Regions from separate parts of the Phyllobacterium sp. CCNWLW109 genome, predicted to be linked through region 2. Evidence: riboswitches for the same ligand, from Rfam matches in the RefSeq annotation. Region 2 holds a riboswitch; each other region holds the start of a gene.

Region 1 (4,638 bases), on a different contig from region 2:
GTGACAGCCAGTTACGCTGGATCGGCCCTGATAAGGGTGCAATGCATCTGGCCACGGGCGCGGTAGTGAACGCCGTTTGGGATTTGCTGGCCAAGGAAGCGAAGAAGCCTGTCTGGCAACTGGTCGGTGAAATGACGCCGGAAGAGATCGTCAAAATCGTGGACTTCCGCTATCTTACGGACGTGCTGACGCCTGAAGAGGCGCTGGAAATTCTGCGTAGAGCAGAGGTCGGTAAGAAAGAACGTATTGAAACGCTAAAAGCAGATGGGTATCCCTGCTATACGACATCGGCAGGCTGGCTGGGCTATTCCGATGAAAAGCTCCGTCGCCTTTGTCAGGAGGCCGTGGATGCGGGCTTCAACCACATTAAGATGAAAGTCGGCCGCGATCTCGAAGATGATATCCGACGTCTTACCATCGCGCGCGAAGTGATCGGCCCTGACCGCATTCTCATGATCGATGCCAATCAGGTCTGGGAAGTGAATGAAGCCATTGATTGGGTGAACAAGCTTGCCTTCGTCAAGCCGTTCTTCATTGAAGAGCCAACGAGCCCCGACGACGTTGCGGGCCATCGCAAAATTCGGCAGGCTATCCATCCGGTGAAAGTCGCGACTGGTGAGATGTGTCAGAACCGCATCATGTTCAAACAGTTCATCGCCGAAGGCGCTATCGATGTCGTGCAGATCGATAGTTGCCGCATGGGTGGACTGAACGAAGTGCTGGCGGTGCTGCTTATCGCCGCAAAGTATGAGCTACCAGTCTGGCCGCATGCGGGCGGTGTTGGTCTGTGTGAATATGTCCAGCATCTGTCAATGATTGATTATATCGCCGTTTCAGGGACGAAAGAGGGCAGGGTTATCGAGTATGTCGATCATCTGCACGAGCATTTTGTTGATCCCTGCAACATTCAGGATGCGGCCTATATGCCACCCTCGCTGCCGGGCTTTTCAATTGAGATGAAACCGGAATCGATCAAGCAGTATTTGCATCACGGTCTTTAAAGCCTTTCCGCCCGGTAAATGAACCATCGCCGTCTCTGGTGATATTCATTGCTGACATGGAAAGGGTATTGTGCCGCCATTCTGACGTGCCGGAGTGGCGGCATTTTCTGTTTTTTCGGTCGTGTCGTCTTGTGTAAATGCGATGTCGTTTCCGCACCTATTCTTTTTATCATCCGGATGCTTTTATCAGGCTACTTGAGGTGCCGCTTTCTAGGGAAGGTGGAGAATTGGGAAGCCGGTTTGATTCCGGCGCTGCCCCCGCAACGGTAGTGGAGTGAAACGCGGCAAAATAGCCACTGGAGCATGGTTCCGGGAAGGCGCCGTGAGGCTCGCAAGAGCAACTCCAGAGCCCGGAAACCAGCCGCAAGCGATAACACCGACTGATCGCGGTGGGCGATCAAGGAGCATTGTTTTGTATGGGCAGCCATACGGACGGTCTTCTCCGTCACCACCAGTCAGTTCTTTCGCAAATGAGATGGCGAGGACACGACATGGACGCACATAGTGAACTACTCCGGAACCTGAAACACCGGAAACCTGGCTATGGCCTTGAGCAGGCTTTCTACAATGATCCGGAGTATTTCCGGTTGGATATGGAAAATATCTTCTACCGCGACTGGCTGTTTATCGGTCATGATTGCGAAGTGGCGCGACCGGGCAATTATTTTACCGTGCAGATTGGCGATTATCCGGTCGTTATCGTCCGGGACCGCGAGAAGAAAATACGCGCGTTTCATAATTCATGCCGCCATCGCGGGTCGCGCGTTTGTGCTTCTGAACGGGGCACCTCGGCGAAGCTTGTTTGCCCCTATCATCAGTGGACTTATGAACTGGATGGCCGTCTATTGTTCGCGCGCCAGATGGGCGACGACTTCGATGCCAGCCAGCACAGCCTGAAGACGGTGCATTGCGAAAGCGTTGGCGGCTATATCTTCATCTGCCTTGCGCCGATTGCGCCGGATTTTGCCGCTACGCGTGCCATGATCGATCCTTATCTTGCACCGCATCGCCTCAGCGAAACCAAAGTCGCCTTTCAAAGCTCGATCGTGGAGAAGGGTAATTGGAAGCTGGTGTGGGAAAACAACCGCGAATGCTATCATTGCGCCGCCAATCATCCGGAACTCTGTAAGACGTTTCCTGAAGCACCAAGCGTGACTGGCATACAAGGCTCAAAGGATGATCCGGAAATCGTGGCGCATTGGGACAAATGCGAAGCCGCAGGTCTGCCGAGCGTGTTCCGTATCGATGAAAATGGCCAGTACCGCGCGACACGCGTGCCGCTGCTTCACGAAGCCGAGAGCTATACCATGTCGGGCAAACGTGCTGTGGCACGTCAGCTTAGCGATGATGTGAATGCACGGCAGATCGGTTCGCTATTGCTCTATCATTATCCGACGACGTGGAATCACATTCTGGGGGATCATGCCCTTTCTTTCCGCGTTCTCCCGCTTAGCCCGACCGAAACCCAGGTCACGACCAAGTGGCTGGTGCACAAGGACGCGGTGGAAGGCGTCGATTACACCATTGAGGAACTCACGCATGTCTGGCTCGAAACCAATGATCAGGACCGCCAGATCGTTGAAGAAAATGCTTTTGGCATTCGCTCTCCTGCCTATGAGCCGGGCCCTTATTCGGTAGAGCATGAAGGCGGTGTTCTGCAATTCCTTGAATGGTATTCCAACACGATGGAAACGCGCCTTTCCGGCGACAAGCGACTGAGCAAGGTAGCGTAGTGAATATGGGCATTCCTCAAAAGTACCCGCATCTCGATCAGATGCAGCCATGGAACGACCGGCTGCATCTGCTGGAGTGCCTGTCTGTCATTGAGGAAGCGCCCAATGTGAAGACATTCACATTTCGTTCCGACAATCAAAACTGGTTCCGGTATGAGCCCGGCCAGTTCATGACGTTTGAATTGGGTACGCAACCGGATGCGGTCCTGCGTACCTACACACTCTCTTCCAGCCCCTCGCGGCCATTTACGATTGCAATCACGGTCAAAGCGCAGGATGGCAGCATCGGCACCCGCTGGATGCTGGACCACCTCACGCCGGGCGCGCGGCTGAAAGCATTTGGGCCGCTGGGTGACTTTTCAATCTCAAAACATCCCGGCGAAAAATATCTGTTTATTTCTGCCGGATCAGGCATCACGCCTATGATGTCAATGACGCGCTGGATGCAGGATTGTGCACCACAAAGCGATATTAGTTTTGTCAGTTGCGCACGCCGCCCGAGCGATATAATTTTTCGGAAGGAACTCGAATATCTGACCAGTTGCATGCCAAATCTCAAATTGTCCTTTCTGATCAAGGAACATGAAATGGGGCAGCTCTGGACGGGTATCAGAGGCAGGCTCGAAGCGCCGAAGCTTTCGCTATTGTCGCCCGACTTCAAGGAACGGACGATTTTCTGCTGCGGTCCTGACGGATTCATGCGCGATGTTCGGGCCATGCTGGAAGAGTCCGGCTTCGATATGGCCAATTACCATCAGGAAAGCTTCGGTTCCGCCGCCGAACCTGTGCTTCCGGTAATGGACGATATTTCTACGGAGGTGTCTGAAACTGCCGCGATCGTCACTTTCTCCATGGCCGGCAAGGATGTGCACTGCGTCGCAGGCGATACAATCCTCAAGGCTGCCCGTGGTGCTGGCATTCGAATTGCCGCGGCCTGTGAATCCGGATTGTGCGGCACCTGCAAGGTCATGAAAATTTCCGGCAATGTCGATATGAACCATAATGGCGGGATTCTCGACGAGGAAATTGATGAAGGCTATATCCTGGCCTGTTGTTCCAAACCGTTGGGCAATGTCGAAGTGGAAGCCTAGAGCAAATTTTGCTCCAGCTCCCAAGCGCATTTTCGTGTTGTCGATCTCAATCCCCTTGCTTTTCCCGATGCATTGCTTGACGAAGCTCGTGTATTGCCAGAGGCCGAGATTCGCATAGAGCAGGCTGGCTCAAAGCGGTGGGGAGGAATCCAAAATGGCTGCACCAATTTTTGCTATCAATCATATCGCTACTCCTTATCTTCGCCCTGCCGCGTTTTTTCAGTTGGCGGTGGCGCTTGGCTTGCGCGATGTTGAGATTCGTAATGACCTTGGCGGCAATGCGATTATTGACGGCACAGCTGCAACTGAAATGAAGGCGCTATCGAAAGCAGCCGGCGTGCGCATTGCCACGATCAATGCCTTGCAGCGCTTTAACGAGTGGACTCCGGAACGTGAGCACGAGGCTATTGAGCTTGCGGATTATGCGCGAGACGCTGGCGCAGCGGCACTTGTTCTGGTTCCTGTCAATGATGGTACGGGTCAGGAAGAGGGTGAGCGGCAGACTAATTTGCGAAAGGCGCTGACGGCGCTAAAGCCCATTCTTGAGAGCCGCGGACTGTTGGGTTTTGTCGAACCGCTGGGCTTTGAAATTTGCTCGCTTCGTTCAAAGGGCGAGGCAGCGCATGCCATTGAGGCTATCGGGGGTAAGGCTTGTTTCAAGCTTGTCCATGACACTTTCCATCATCATCTTGCCGGAGAGCCAGAATTTTTTCCGGATTTGACAGGGCTCGTCCATATTTCCGGCGTGACGGATCCTCATGTGAGCATTGATGATATGCGTGATCCGCACAGGGTTCTGGTTGATGAGAATGA
Region 2 (4,638 bases):
TGCCACCGCTGAACGCAGCAATGGGCAGCGTCCATACGCCGAAGCGATCGCCGAAAAGACTTATAACCGATACCGCGCCAGCAGCAGCCCCCGAGGAAAGACCAAACAGGAAGGGGTCGGCGAGATCGTTGCGGGTAACGGTCTGCAACATTGCGCCAATGATGCCAAGGCCAGCACCGACGCATAGGCCGAGGATAGCGCGGGGCAAACGCAGGTCGACAATAATTCTTTCTATGGGCACAGTCGTGGCCAGATCGCTGAGCCCTGCAAAATGCGCCAAGGCATTCAACACGTCGCCAAGCGCGATAAATGTTGAGCCATAGGCAATGGAAAGGAGCCCAAGCACGATGACCAACACCGTGCTTACCGCTAAAGTCAGTTTTGTTCCCGCCGGAAAATGCACTCAGAATGCTTCCGGATGCATTGCCTTGGCAATCTTTTCGATGGCTTCGATATTCGCAGGACCCGGCGTAAGTTCCGCATAACGAAGGGCGACAAAGCGCTCATTCTTTACTGCATCGGTTTCCTTCATGGCCGGATGGCTCTTCAGGAAATCGAGAAGCTTCTTATATCCAACATCATCCTGATAATCGAGGAGTACGAGAAACTGCGGATTGCGCGATGCAACAGTTTCCCAAGAGGTGGTGGCCCAGCTGGATTCCAGGTCATCCATGATGTTGACGCCGCCAGCTTCGCTGATCATCGCTGAAGGGATGGCGAACTTTCCAGCGGTGAATGGTTTGTCTTCCCCGGAATCATAAAGGAACACGCGGGTACCGCTGTTGGTGCCGACCTTCTTTTTGATCTGTGCCAATTGGGTCTTCCAGCCGGAAATCAGTTTTTCAGCTTCTGCTTCCTTGCCGAAAATTTTGCCCAGCTTTTCGATGTCGCCATAGAGAAGTTCCATGGAAGCGGCAGGGCGGTTTTTATCGAGATGGACGCAGCTCTCGGTCAGTTCGAGGGTTTTGATTCCATAGGGCGCAAGTGTATCGGGGGTAACTTCGCCGCCGATGCGCATGCCGTAATTCCATCCGGCAAAGAAGAAATCAGGCTGCACGGCGATAATATTCTCGAGTGTCGGATTTTTTGGTGCAAGTTCCGGAATGGAACCCTGCTGCTTGATGAAGGCATCATCGAGCTTGTACCAGCCGGTGATTCCGGTCACGCCAACCATTGAAGATTGCAGGCCAAGCGCGAAAGCCATTTCGCTCATGTTGATATCGTTGACGACGACACGTTTGGGAGCGGCGTCGAAGGTCAAAGGTTTGCCGCAACTATCGACGGTTACAGGGAAAGCAAAGGCAGGCGCAGACAGAAGAGTAAATGCGAGGGCAAAAAGGGATTTTTTCATCAAATGCTCCGTGAATGAGAATGGGCGTCATGGATCGGTTCGGGTGCTTCAAACACCATAAGGTCGCGCTGGCGGGATGGGTGCCTGAGGCGCAGCACATCAAGGTCAAATACATCGCTGACAATGCGCGGGGTCAGCGTTTCGTCGGGCGTGCCTGACGCTACAAGCTGAGCGCTGTGCATGACTGCTACATGGGTTGCAAAGGGCGCAACAAGCGGCAAATCATGCAGAACGGCAATGGTCGTGACACTAAGTCCGGCAACGAGCAGGAGCAGTTCGCTGCGCGCCTTTGGATCGAGGTGATTGGTCGGTTCATCAAGAAACAGGATGGCCGGTTGCTGGGCGAGGGCGCGCGCCAATTGCATGCGCTGCCGTTCGCCGCCTGACAATGAACCCAATGCACGACGGCGGAAATGGCTGATCCGCGCGCGCTCCATGGAATCTTCGACGATTTCCCGGTCGACCGTGCGTGTGAAGACGCCCAGATGGGGAATGCGGCCAAGAGATACATAATCCTCGACAAGAAGCTGTTGATCGGGGGTATCGGCCTGACCGACAAAGGCAAATTGCCGGGCCCGCTCAAGCGGCGACATTGTACCGATAATTTTGCCGTTGAAGCTTATTCCGCCGGACGTCGGTGGCAGCAGCCCGGCCAGCATGCGCAGCAAGGTGGATTTTCCAGCGCCATTCGGCCCGATAATAGCGAGCCTTGCGCCACATCTTATGCCGACCGACGCAGCATCAACCAAAGTATGGGTTCCGGTTTTATAGCTCACGGCTGTTGCATCAAGCTGTATATGGCTCACGGGCGCGCTCCCATGCCGTGGAAATATTCTGAGGACTTCGACATGGGTAGGAGATAGCGTAATGTTATAACAATCGTCAATGCCGATTGTTTGAGAGGGTAGATAATATGATGCTGGGTCGAAGTGACGATGCGCGAAACGTTCATACCTGCCAACTTTCAAGGGGAGGACAGAGAACGCAGACGATGAACCGGAAGCTATTCAAAGCATTCGGGTGCCGCTAATGCGGACAGAGGTCATCGCATCGCTCCCGGCACACCCCGTCCGGTTCGAATTTCAATTATGATGGCAGGTCTCCTGGCTCACGGGTCTTGGCAAAGCCTTACCTTCCCGATCTTGCGATCAGTGGCATCATCAGGCGTCGCTCACCGCTTACAGTTGCGGGGGCAGCCACGGTTTCGGTCCCTTTTGGGTACGCCTCACCGTGTTCCCTTTTCATCTCCAGCATTGTCTAGCCGGAGAAACCATCACGATGATTAGTAGTTGAACCGAAGTGAAAATGAAATGGGGTAAAAGAGATAGCACTTGGAAAAAATAGAAGAATGCCATGTTTCCCTCAGGAGTGAGAGGGAGGCTTTCGCCCACCTCCCGTTTTCTGGTTTAATGAATGGACATCCGGATAGTGAGTGTCCAGCTCGTCCGGGTCTTTTTCAATTCCAGGGTGATAATCAGCAGCCACCCTTTGTTGGCATTGAGTTTCTGCGTGGTTCGACGGGGCTCACCATGAGGAATGTGGTTTGATTGCACATTGGTCGATAACCTTGCAGGAAGTGACTTCCTGCAAATAATAACCTCCCTCATGGTGAGCCCCGTCGAACCACGCAGCAAGCCTAATGCAAATTATATTACCCCCTCTCTTGGATTTGGTTGTGTCGTCCATTTTGCCAGCCCGTTTAAGGTGCAGATTCAGTACGTGCTAAAATAAATGGCAGAATAAGTTTTTTAAGCGTGAACAAGCCGATGGAGTAGGCTAGGCTTCGCATGTAGCCTTTGGCGACATCGATGTTTTATTGAATTTTGGGGCGACATGGCAATTCACGCAGCAGTCTATCACCTGACTCACTATAAATATGATCGCCCCATCATGCTCGGGCCGCAGATCATCCGCCTTCAACCAGCTCCGCACTCGAGAACCAAAGTGCTGAGTCACTCGTTGAAGGTCAGTCCGTCCAACCATTTCGTCAATTTGCAGCAGGACCCTTACGGTAATTTTCTGGCCCGTTTTGTCTTTCCTGAGCCCGTCACGGAGCTCAAGATCGAAGTCGATCTCATTGCCGATATGACCGTCTATAATCCGTTTGATTTCTTCGTCGAACCTGCCGGAGAAATCTGGCCCTTCGCTTACCCTGAAGATATACGCGACGATCTTTCCATATATATGAAGCCGGAGCCGATTGGGCCGCTTCTGTCGGATTTTCTGGCAACGATTGATCGCTCAAGCACCAATACAGTCAATTTCGTCGTGGACCTTAATGCACGCATCCAGCGCGAGATTGGTTATGTTATCCGCATGGAAACCGGTGTCCAAGAGCCGGAAACCACGTTGAATGTCCGTACAGGTTCGTGCCGTGATACCAGCTGGCTTCTCGTGCAGACCTTGCGTCATCTCGGCCTGGCGGCGCGTTTTGTTTCCGGCTACCTTATCCAGTTAAAGCCCGATCTGGTGGCGCTGGATGGTCCTGCCGGGACAACGACGGATTTTACTGATCTACATGCCTGGTGCGAGGTCTACTTGCCGGGTGCCGGTTGGATTGGCCTTGATCCGACATCGGGGTTGCTGACTGGCGAAAGTCATGTCCCGCTGGCCGCAACACCTCATTATCGCAATGCTGCACCGATTTCAGGCATGGCTGAACCGGCCAATGTCGAATTCGGTTTTGACATGCGGGTAACGCGCGTCTCGGAACATCCACGCATTACCAAGCCATTTTCCGATGAATCGTGGGACGCGCTCGATGCGCTTGGCAACAAAGTCGATGCGCTGCTCAAGGAACGGGATGTTCGCCTGACCATGGGCGGCGAGCCGACATTCGTTTCAATTGACGATTTCGAATCCGGCGAATGGAACACCGATGCCGTTGGCCCAACCAAGAGGGAAAAAGCTGACAAGCTGATACGGCGCTTGCGTGATCGTTTCGCGCCGGGCGGATTTCTGCATTACGGGCAGGGAAAATGGTATCCGGGGGAGAGCCTGCCGCGCTGGACGTTCTCACTCTATTGGCGAAAAGACGGCCAGCCCATCTGGGTCAATCCTGATCTTATCGCCGCGGAAAACAGCAAGGCGGATGTCAAACCGGAAGATGCGGGCAAACTGCTGGTGGAGATGGCTGGCGAATTGGGCGTTGAAGACGATATGGTTGCCGCCGCCTATGAGGACCCCGCAGAATGGATCGTCAAAGAAGGCAATTTGCCGGAGAATGTTGATCCTTCAAACTCCATGCTGAAAGACCCGGAAGAGCGCAGCCGCATGGCGCGTGTTTT
Region 3 (4,638 bases), on a different contig from region 2:
CCCTGCATTTTGTTATCCCTTCATTTTGAGCGGCAGCCCTGCTGCCACGAAATAGACTTTTGCCGCAGCGGCAGCCACGGCTTGATGCAATCGGCCTGCGTGATCACGAAACTCACGCGCCATGCGGTTTTCCGGTACTATTCCAAGACCAACCTCGTTGGAAACCAGAACAATGGCACCCGCGAGATGGCTCAGTGTGTTTGTCAGACGTGTTATTTCGGCATCGATATCACGTTCGGCCATCATTAAATTGGTCAGCCACAGTGTAAGGCAATCGACCAGGATTGCCTTTTCGACACCAGCAAGACTTTCCAGTTTTCCGGCCAGATCAATTGGTTCTTCAACTGTAATCCATCGGGATCCGCGCCGCGCTCTATGATGCCCAATTCGCTCGGACATTTCATCATCCCACGCTCTGCCGGTGGCAAGATAAATAGCATCCCGCCCGGATGATTCGATCAGACCTTCGGCAAAGGACGATTTGCCGGAACGCGCGCCTCCAAGAATAAAGGTAATTTCGCGTTCCAGCGGTTGCATTACTGCTCAAGCTCCGATGAAGCATAATTCTGAATTGCCCAGCCCAGTGCAGTACCAAGTACAACCCAGAAGAAGAGATTGGTTGCCAGTGCTGAGACGGCAAACTCTGAGGCAAGTGTCGGAGGCACCGCTGATGTCAGATCTTCTGCTTCCGGTGCGCCATAAATATGGGGAGCGACAATCAATATAACACCAAGAAGCTTAGCCCAAATCTGCTCACGCAGTACGATCAGATAGACGCCGCCCGCCGTCAGAATGACAGTTATCAGCCACCAGGTCTGCCGCATGGCTAGATCGGCTGCAGGCATAGCAGGCAATTCAGGGGCAAGGCTGAACGCCGGTGCAAAATTGAAGATGAAAAATCCTGCAAGCCCCCAATAGATTCCGTTCTGAAGGGTAATGCGACGACCGAGGAAAAGCGCCGCAGCACCAGTGATCAACGCAAAGCCTGCTCCAGCCACCAGATTGATCAACAACGTATTACCGAGACGTCCAAATGGCAGTTCGGGACCCGCGTCTTCCGCATGTTCGTGCGGAGTAACCGCCGCAGGTGCAGATTCGCTCGCAGAGGCAGGCGTATCATGGGAATGACCTCCGCCACCCGCACTTTCATACTCTTCCGCATGCAATATGAGCGGTACATTTTTTACATACATGGCCGGTGTTAGAATTATTCCGGCAAACAGACCGGCTATGATTGTAGCCAGCAAATATTTGACCAACATGGAGTCCACTCCCCAATTCCAAAAGCGAGACGCCGGGCACCTGCAAAGGCCCCGGACCAAACAAACCATCATTATTTCAATGCTTAAGGGTCGATAGCTGAATCAGCATTTCAGCTATCAAAGACTCAATGGCAAGGAAATCCATATGAATGGCGGGTGTCGTGTGCTGTGTCATGCAGCGTTTCAGAATGTGAAAGACCGACGCCATAAATAATAAACACGCCGAGAAGCAATGACGCAACAGCCGTCGTCAGACGCGATGCGAGTGGGAGAGAAATCGTATTAGAAGTACGAACAGTAGCCATAACAACCTCCGTGCAGGGCCAGAAGGGAAAATCCCCCTCGGTTTTGGGCACTATTACCCTGTGATTGGCAGGTCTCCTGGCTCGCGGGTCGCAAGATAAATGCCGCCTTCCCGGTTTCCCAGTGACTGCCGTCCGCTTTCGCGTTCAGCATGGCATATATCCTAACCGCTCTACAGTCGCGGGGTCGGCTGCGGTGGGATCGCCCTAATGGGTACGACCGTCGCATTCCCTTTTGATCCCTGGCCTTTGGCCAATGCGGGAACCAATCATCTGCTGAACGTTATTCACCAAGCGCTCTAAAAGTCAAACGAATCTGCGACACCTTGATCGCTGCCTACGCCGTCAGACACGTTTAAGCGCAAACAATGCCTCGATATCCAGAACTGACTCCAATTGCGCTGCAATGGAATCGAGCGCCGCATCTACACCAGCGTGATAATCGAGAGCGCCAGCAGATATTCCCATGGACTTTAAAAGTGCTGCCCGGAATGCGTCCGCGTTGAAAAGCCCGTGCATATAGGTACCGAATACTTTGCCGTCAGCGGATATTGCACCATCCGCTATGCCATCAATATTCACGGCTGGCCGGATGCAATCGGGGCCAGTCGTTCGACCAAGGTGAATCTCATAGCCCTTCAACGGTATGTCAAACTGCAATGAATGGGCTTGGACATTGCGCACGGTCTTCTCCGGCTCCATAACTGTATCAATATCGAGATAACCAAGACCTCTAATTTCCCTGATATTTCCTTCAATCCCTTGGGGGTCAGATACTGTTTTACCCAGCATCTGGAAGCCGCCACAAATGCCGATAATATGACCACCTCTGCGCCTGTGCTGATCAAGATCGTGGTCCCAGCCATTTTCACGGAACCGTTGAAGGTCACCAATGGTGGATTTGGAGCCCGGAATAATGACCAAACCTGCATCTGCAGGGATTCGCTCGCCACTTTTGATCATGACGACCTCGACTTGCGGTTCAGCTATCAGCGGATCGAAATCATCAAAATTGGCAATGCGATCAAGCACTGGAACGGCAATTTTCAACGCCCGCCCATCACCTTTGACCAGCCGTTCCAATACAACCGAGTCTTCCGCCGGAAGACGGGAGGCATCTTTCAACCAAGGGACAACCCCGAAGGACGGCCAGCCCGTAAATTGTGTGATAGATTTCAAACCGTCATCGAAAAGCGAAATGTCGCCACGAAACTTGTTGATCAGATAACCGGAAATCATATCCCGATCTTCAGGCGAAAGAATTGCGTGCGTGCCGACAATCGACGCTATCACCCCGCCTCGATCAATATCGCCAACCAGAACCACAGGCACATTGGCTTTGACGGCAAAGCCCATATTGGCAATGTCCCCTGATCGCAGATTGATTTCTGCGGGCGATCCAGCTCCTTCAACGATGACTATGTCCGCATCGGCACGAACGATATCCCACGACTCCATAACCGCATTCAGCAATCCCGCCTTGTATTGCTGATAATCCCTGCCCTTCGCCTGTCCCCAAACTTTGCCCTGGACAATGATTTGGCTGCCCGTTTCTGACTGAGGCTTCAGCAATACCGGATTCATGTGAACGGACGAGGGCACGCCACAAGCCAGCGCTTGCAACCATTGCGCCCGGCCAATCTCACCACCATCATCGCTAACAGCAGCATTGTTCGACATGTTTTGCGGCTTGAATGGAAAAACCCTCAAACCGCGATTGCGCGCCAGACGGCACAATCCCGCCACCAAAACGGATTTGCCAACGTCAGAGCCAGTTCCTTGCAACATGATTGCGTGTGTCATGGGCTTTGAGTAGCGGATATGTCTTTCTCTTCCTAGTCCCATGCAAGCCGTTGCGCGCTTACGCGCATCCGATAGAGTGACCGGCAGCAATATTCGGGAGGAACTATAATGGATGCAGTCGTTGATGCGGCGGCCGGTCAATTTGAACTCAATGATGATCAACTGGCAATTCAGGATATGGCACGCGCTTTTGCGGCTGATCGGGTAGCACCGAAGGCACTCGCTTGGGACCGCGACAAGCATTTTCCCGCCGATGTCATTCGCGAGACAGGTCCGCTGGGCATGGGTGGCATTTATGTGCGCGAGGATGTTGGCGGATCGGGTTTGAAACGGCTTGATGCCGTGCTGATATTTGAAGCTCTTTCAATGGCCTGCCCTGCCTTCTCAGCATTTATATCAATTCACAATATGTCGACATGGATGATCGACCTGTTCGGAACACAAGCTCAACGACAAGAATTTGTGCCCAAATTGACGTCTATGGAGTGGCTGGGCAGCTATTGCCTGACGGAACCGAACTCCGGTTCCGATGCGGCGGCGTTGAAAACTACAGCTGTTCTGGATGGCGATCATTACGTTTTAAATGGTGCTAAACAATTCATATCCGGCGCAGGCGATAGCGATATTTATGTCACCATGGTGCGCACCGGCGAATCCGGACCAAAGGGCATTTCCGCACTGATCATTCCCAAGGATGCTCCGGGCCTGTCATTTGGCGCAAATGAATTCAAGATGGGTTGGAATGCCCAGTCCACCCGCACAGTTTTATTCGATAATTGCCGGGTTCCTGTTGCAAATCGGCTTGGTGCTGAAGGTGATGGATTTAAAATTGCCATGGGAGGGCTTGATGGTGGCCGTCTGAATATCGCGGCATGCTCCTTGGGTGGAGCTCAATCGGCACTCGACAAAGCGGTTGCTTATGCTTCCGAGCGCAAAGCATTCGGTAAGGCCATCAATCAGTTTCAGGCATTGCAGTTCAAGCTTGCCGACATGGAGACGGATCTTTCAGCCGCGCGAATGCTGCTCTACACAGCTGCCTCAAAACTCGATGCGAAGGCCCATGACGCGTCCAAGTGGTCAGCCATGGCAAAGCGTTTTGTAACCGATAAAGGCTTTGATATCGCCAATGACGCGCTTCAAATCCATGGTGGCTACGGCTATTTGCATGATTACGGCGTTGAAAAAATCGTTCGTGACCTGCGCGTCCATCAGATATTGGAAGGCACCAATGAGATTATGCGGGTGATCATCGCGCGGCATATGATCAAAAA
Region 4 (4,638 bases), on a different contig from region 2:
ATTGGTTCCAAGCTCGCGACAGAATTTGCGCCTTATCATGCCTAGAAATTCCGCACCTGCCTAAAAATGCATCAACGTGGCGATTGGTAAAAGCGGTTTTCTGAGCCGTCAGCATAGCAATGGCAGCTTCAAACTGCAAAAAGCACCGCTAAAAATATCCGGCTAATATGTTTTTCAAATTTTTGCGATCCGGCTGAGCGAATTGGCACGCTGTTTGCATTGTCAATTCTATCTGCGAACTGCGCTCCACGATGCAGGCCTCGCAACCGGTCTGCACAATAAAATATGAGAGAAACGGAATGGCAAAATATAAACTCGAATATATCTGGCTCGACGGTTATGTCCCTTCGCCAAATCTTCGCGGTAAGACGCTGATCAAGGAATTTGACGTATTTCCGACGCTGGAACAATTGCCGCTTTGGGGCTTCGATGGAAGCTCGACAATGCAGGCAGAGGGCAAAAGCTCGGATTGCGTATTGAAGCCTGTTTCTCTTTATCCGGACAGTGAACGCAAGAATGGCGTTCTCGTCATGTGCGAAGTCATGATGCCCGATGGCAAGACACCGCATCCTTCCAACACCCGCGCAACTGTTCTTGATGATGACGGCGCATGGTTCGGCTTCGAACAGGAATATTTCTTCTACAAGAACGGCCGCCCGCTCGGCTTCCCTGAGACAGGTTTTCCTGCGCCGCAGGGCCCATATTATACAGGCGTTGGCTACAGCAATGTTGGGGATATCGCACGCAAGATCGTCGAAGAACATCTCGATATCTGCCTGAATGCCGGCATCAACCATGAAGGCATCAATGCTGAAGTGGCAAAAGGCCAGTGGGAATTCCAGATTTTCGGAAAAGGTTCCAAGAAGGCTGCCGATGAGGTCTGGATTGCACGCTATCTCCTGCAGCGCCTGACTGAAAAATACGGCATCGATATCGAATATCATTGCAAGCCGCTCGGCGATACTGATTGGAATGGTTCGGGCATGCATGCCAACTTCTCCACCACCTATATGCGTGAAGTCGGCGGCAAGGATTACTTCGAAAAGGTCATGGCGGCATTTGAGCAGAATTGCGCTGCCCATATCGCCGTATATGGACCGGACAATCATATGCGCCTTACCGGCAAGCATGAAACCCAGTCGATCCACCAGTTCAGCTACGGCATTGCTGATCGCGGTGCATCAATCCGCGTTCCGCACAGCTTTGTAAACAATGGCTATCGCGGTTATCTTGAAGATCGCCGTCCGAATTCGCAGGGCGACCCCTACCAGATCGCGTCGCAAATCCTGCGGACAATTTCTGAAGTGCCGGAAGATGCGGAAGAAGTTCTCGCCGCTTGATCTTGTTTGAATAGTTTGGAATGGCGCGGGCACCAGCCTGCGCCATTTTCTATTGGTGATGCGCCGCATTCAGCCGTTTACCGGTTTCCCCCCGATAAATTTACGCCTGCCTGTTGACCTCAATAGGTGGGCTGGGTTCATATAAGAGTGTTCCGGTTCTCCCGTGCTGCAAAGCCGGGAGCTAAGAGGGAAGCCGGTGAAGTGATATTCACCAATGCCGGCGCTGCCCCCGCAACTGTAAACAGCGAGTTGCTGTCGCTTGAATTCGTTCAGGCAAAAGGTCACTGGGATTTCCCGGGAAGGCAAGACAGCAATACTGACCTGTGAGCCAGGAGACCTGCCGAAACATGATGAACGTCCACGGGCGGGGTGTCCCGGTGTGTCGCTTGCAATGGTTTGCCGCAGGCTGACTATCTGCAATCTTCGCGCTTGACCCTTGTTCCCAACAATCGGGGTTAAGCATGATACTCGGCGCCAATACTAATCAATATAACAACCCACAATCGGTCAACGCGGCAACTGTGCCGGAAGACGTGTTTTTTGCCTGGCTGCTTTCCCGGCCTCGCGGCACCAATATCGTTGCAGCTGCAAGTCAGGAGTTTATAAAGCTTGAGGCCTTTGCCGGAAAACATGCGGGGGCAAAACGCCTCCACGAACTGTTCTGTGCTTTGATCGAAGAGAGTCAAAGGCCGGAACTATCGTCGGCCTCGCGTGTGCCCCAGTGAAACGCAAAGTGCTCATCATCGGAATTGGCGCGGGCAACCCAGACTACGTGACCATACAGGCAGTCAATGCGCTCAATCAGGTCGATGTGTTTTTCATTCCCGATAAGGGAGCTGAGAAAGAGCAGCTGTCCCGCATCCGTCGGGAAATTTGCGAGCGTTTCATCACCGCCCCCCACTACCGCATGGTGGATTTTGAAACACCGCTGCGCCAGAAGCCTTCCTCGACCTATCGTGCGAGTGTCAATGACTGGCATGATAAGGTGGAGGCAACCTATGAGCATCTGCTGATGGAGGAACTGGGCGATGATGAATGCGGCGCATTCCTCGTCTGGGGTGATCCGTCGCTTTATGACAGCACGATCCGTATTCTCGACCGGCTGAACGCCAAGGGCAATTTCGAACTGGACTATGATGTCATTCCCGGCATTACCAGCATTCAGGCGCTCACGGCAAAGCATAAGGTTGTGCTCAATCGAATCGGCGACTCCATTACGATAACCACAGGGCGCAAGCTTGCCGAAGGTTTTCCGAACAATTCGGAAAGCGTGATTGTGATGCTCGATGGCGAGGGCGCGTTCAAGGCAATTGATGAAGACGTCGATATTTATTGGGGTGCTTACATAGGAACGGAAGACGAGATTCTCATGTCCGGCAAACTGCGCGATGTCGTTGACGATATTGAGCGGTTGCGAAATGTTGCGCGCGCACAAATGGGCTGGATCATGGATACATATTTGCTGAAAAGGTCATATGACGAGAATGGAGAATAGCTGCGATTATAACCGGGGGCGTTTTGGACCTACGCCCTTAAATCGCGTCGGTAGAGCAGCCCCGGTTGCCGCCATCAATAGGTGACTTGACGTAGGCGAGAACAGGCGTCACCCTGTGCATGGACTTCGGAGGAGGACCATGGGAACGCAGGATGACGGCTTACATGCCGAGCATATCCAATCTGCCGTGACAGGTGACGCTGCTGCGCAGTCAGCGGTTGTTGCATCGTGGGGGCGTTCAATGCGTCTCTACGGCTTGAAGCCTGATGAGGGCACGCCGCCAAACATGCTAACCGATCAGGAATTGCGTGAAGCGCGTGAAGAGCTGGGATCTCTCATAGAAACCGCAGAAATCGCACTCGACCGGCTTTATTCGGCGGTGGGTGGTGCGGGATGTTGCGTCCTGTTGGCAGATAAGAATGGTGTTCCTGTCGACCGCCGGGGCTATGAGGGCGATGATGCCACCTTTTGCAAGGCGGGACTTTGGACGGGAGCAGTCTGGAGCGAAGAGTGCGAGGGCACCAATGGCATTGGCACAGCGCTGGCTGAACAACGTGCCCTGACGATCCACCGCGACCAGCATTTCCGCAGTCGCAACACAGCGCTTTCTTGTACTGTAGCACCGATTTTCGATCATCGCGGGCGGCTGATGGCGGCGATTGACGTATCGTCGGCACGTTCCGATCTGACCGAGGGCTTTGTCAAACTCATTGCCATGGCTGTGGTGGATGCCGCCCGGCGGGTGGAAGCAGAAAATTTCCGATTGGCCTTTCCCAAAGCGCGCATCGTCATGGCACAGGGTAGCGAACGCGGCCATGACCGGGCTTTGAACGCATTAATTGCAGTGGACGAAGACGATCTTGTGGTTGGCGCATCGCGTTCGGCGCGTGCACTTCTCGGGCTGACTGACGAAAGCCTGAACAGTCCGTTGCCGGCGGCGAATCTGCTCGGGCAGGATACCGATGCGGAACGAGGATTTGCAGCCGCCGAACGCAGCGTGATCCAGCGAGTTCTGCGAAAAGCAGATGGCAATGTTTCCATTGCCGCGAACATGATGGGCATGAGCAGAGCTACCCTGCATCGCAAGCTTAAACGGCTTGGCTTGAACTGAGACTTTCATGTGTCTCAATATTGCGACAAATCCTGCATTCGCTTTGCCTGCCAGGGATGACACTCAAGCTGTAAAGCGCGATCCTCTGAATATGCCGCGAGGAGGCGGTATGGAAATCGTGCAATGCGTCCGGTCCTTACCCTGACGCGTTGCTTCAGGGAGGAAGTTCAATGAACAAGGTAGAATTCAACCGAACCGTCAAACCCAACTTCAAGAAACGCTACGGCAACTTCATTGGCGGGAAATTCGTCGAGCCGAAGGCAGGCCGTTACTTCGAGAATACATCGCCGGTCAACGGGCAGGTGCTGTGCGAAATTGCCCGGTCTGATGCCAGCGATGTGGAGGCCGCGTTGGACGCCGCTCATGCTGCAAAGGATGCCTGGGGCCGGACAAGTGCCGCTGAGCGCAGCGTCATGCTCAACAAGATTGCACAGGTAATGGAAGATAATCTTGCTGTGTTGGCGCAGGCTGAAACCTGGGACAATGGCAAGCCTATCCGCGAAACGACGGCAGCCGACATGCCGCTTGCAATCGACCACTTCCGCTATTTTGCCGGTGCCATCCGTGCGCAGGAAGGCGGAATTTCAGAGATTGACCACGATACTGTGGCCTATCACTTCCACGAACCGCTCGGTGTTGTCGGACAGATCATTCCGTGGAATTTCCCAATATTGATGGCTGTGTGGAAACTC

What was found. Region 2 has a riboswitch for cobalamin ahead of V9K92_RS07885 (ABC transporter ATP-binding protein). Riboswitches for the same ligand answer to the same signal wherever they lie in the genome.
Region 1: it holds a riboswitch for cobalamin, as region 2 does, so the genes downstream of both, V9K92_RS15995 (aromatic ring-hydroxylating oxygenase subunit alpha) here and V9K92_RS07885 (ABC transporter ATP-binding protein) in region 2, are expected to answer to the same signal.
Region 3: it holds a riboswitch for cobalamin, as region 2 does, so the genes downstream of both, V9K92_RS18090 (CbtB domain-containing protein) here and V9K92_RS07885 (ABC transporter ATP-binding protein) in region 2, are expected to answer to the same signal.
Region 4: it holds a riboswitch for cobalamin, as region 2 does, so the genes downstream of both, V9K92_RS14360 (hypothetical protein) here and V9K92_RS07885 (ABC transporter ATP-binding protein) in region 2, are expected to answer to the same signal.

The regions. Positions count from the first base shown of each region.
Region 1 is NZ_JBBCBK010000004.1:113,493-118,130, forward strand. Features, by position in the region: gene V9K92_RS15990 (L-fuconate dehydratase) at 1-1,001, shown strand, start outside; cobalamin riboswitch at 1,183-1,381, shown strand; gene V9K92_RS15995 (aromatic ring-hydroxylating oxygenase subunit alpha) at 1,493-2,734, shown strand; gene V9K92_RS16000 (hybrid-cluster NAD(P)-dependent oxidoreductase) at 2,740-3,825, shown strand; gene V9K92_RS16005 (TIM barrel protein) at 3,980-4,638, shown strand, end outside.
Region 2 is NZ_JBBCBK010000002.1:539,783-544,420, forward strand. Features, by position in the region: gene V9K92_RS07875 (FecCD family ABC transporter permease) at 1-403, opposite strand, end outside; gene V9K92_RS07880 (ABC transporter substrate-binding protein) at 404-1,351, opposite strand; gene V9K92_RS07885 (ABC transporter ATP-binding protein) at 1,351-2,157, opposite strand; cobalamin riboswitch at 2,428-2,641, opposite strand; gene V9K92_RS07890 (transglutaminase family protein) at 3,185-4,638, shown strand, end outside.
Region 3 is NZ_JBBCBK010000004.1:542,781-547,418, reverse strand. Features, by position in the region: gene cobW (cobalamin biosynthesis protein CobW) at 1-8, opposite strand, end outside; gene cobU (bifunctional adenosylcobinamide kinase/adenosylcobinamide-phosphate guanylyltransferase) at 13-537, opposite strand; gene V9K92_RS18095 (CbtA family protein) at 537-1,262, opposite strand; gene V9K92_RS18090 (CbtB domain-containing protein) at 1,388-1,567, opposite strand; cobalamin riboswitch at 1,617-1,849, opposite strand; gene V9K92_RS18085 (cobyric acid synthase) at 1,910-3,367, opposite strand; gene V9K92_RS18080 (isobutyryl-CoA dehydrogenase) at 3,476-4,638, shown strand, end outside.
Region 4 is NZ_JBBCBK010000003.1:780,375-785,012, forward strand. Features, by position in the region: gene V9K92_RS14355 (glutamine synthetase beta-grasp domain-containing protein) at 300-1,340, shown strand; cobalamin riboswitch at 1,477-1,699, shown strand; gene V9K92_RS14360 (hypothetical protein) at 1,802-2,065, shown strand; gene cobF (precorrin-6A synthase (deacetylating)) at 2,062-2,835, shown strand; gene V9K92_RS14370 (GAF domain-containing protein) at 2,975-3,946, shown strand; gene adh (aldehyde dehydrogenase) at 4,117-4,638, shown strand, end outside.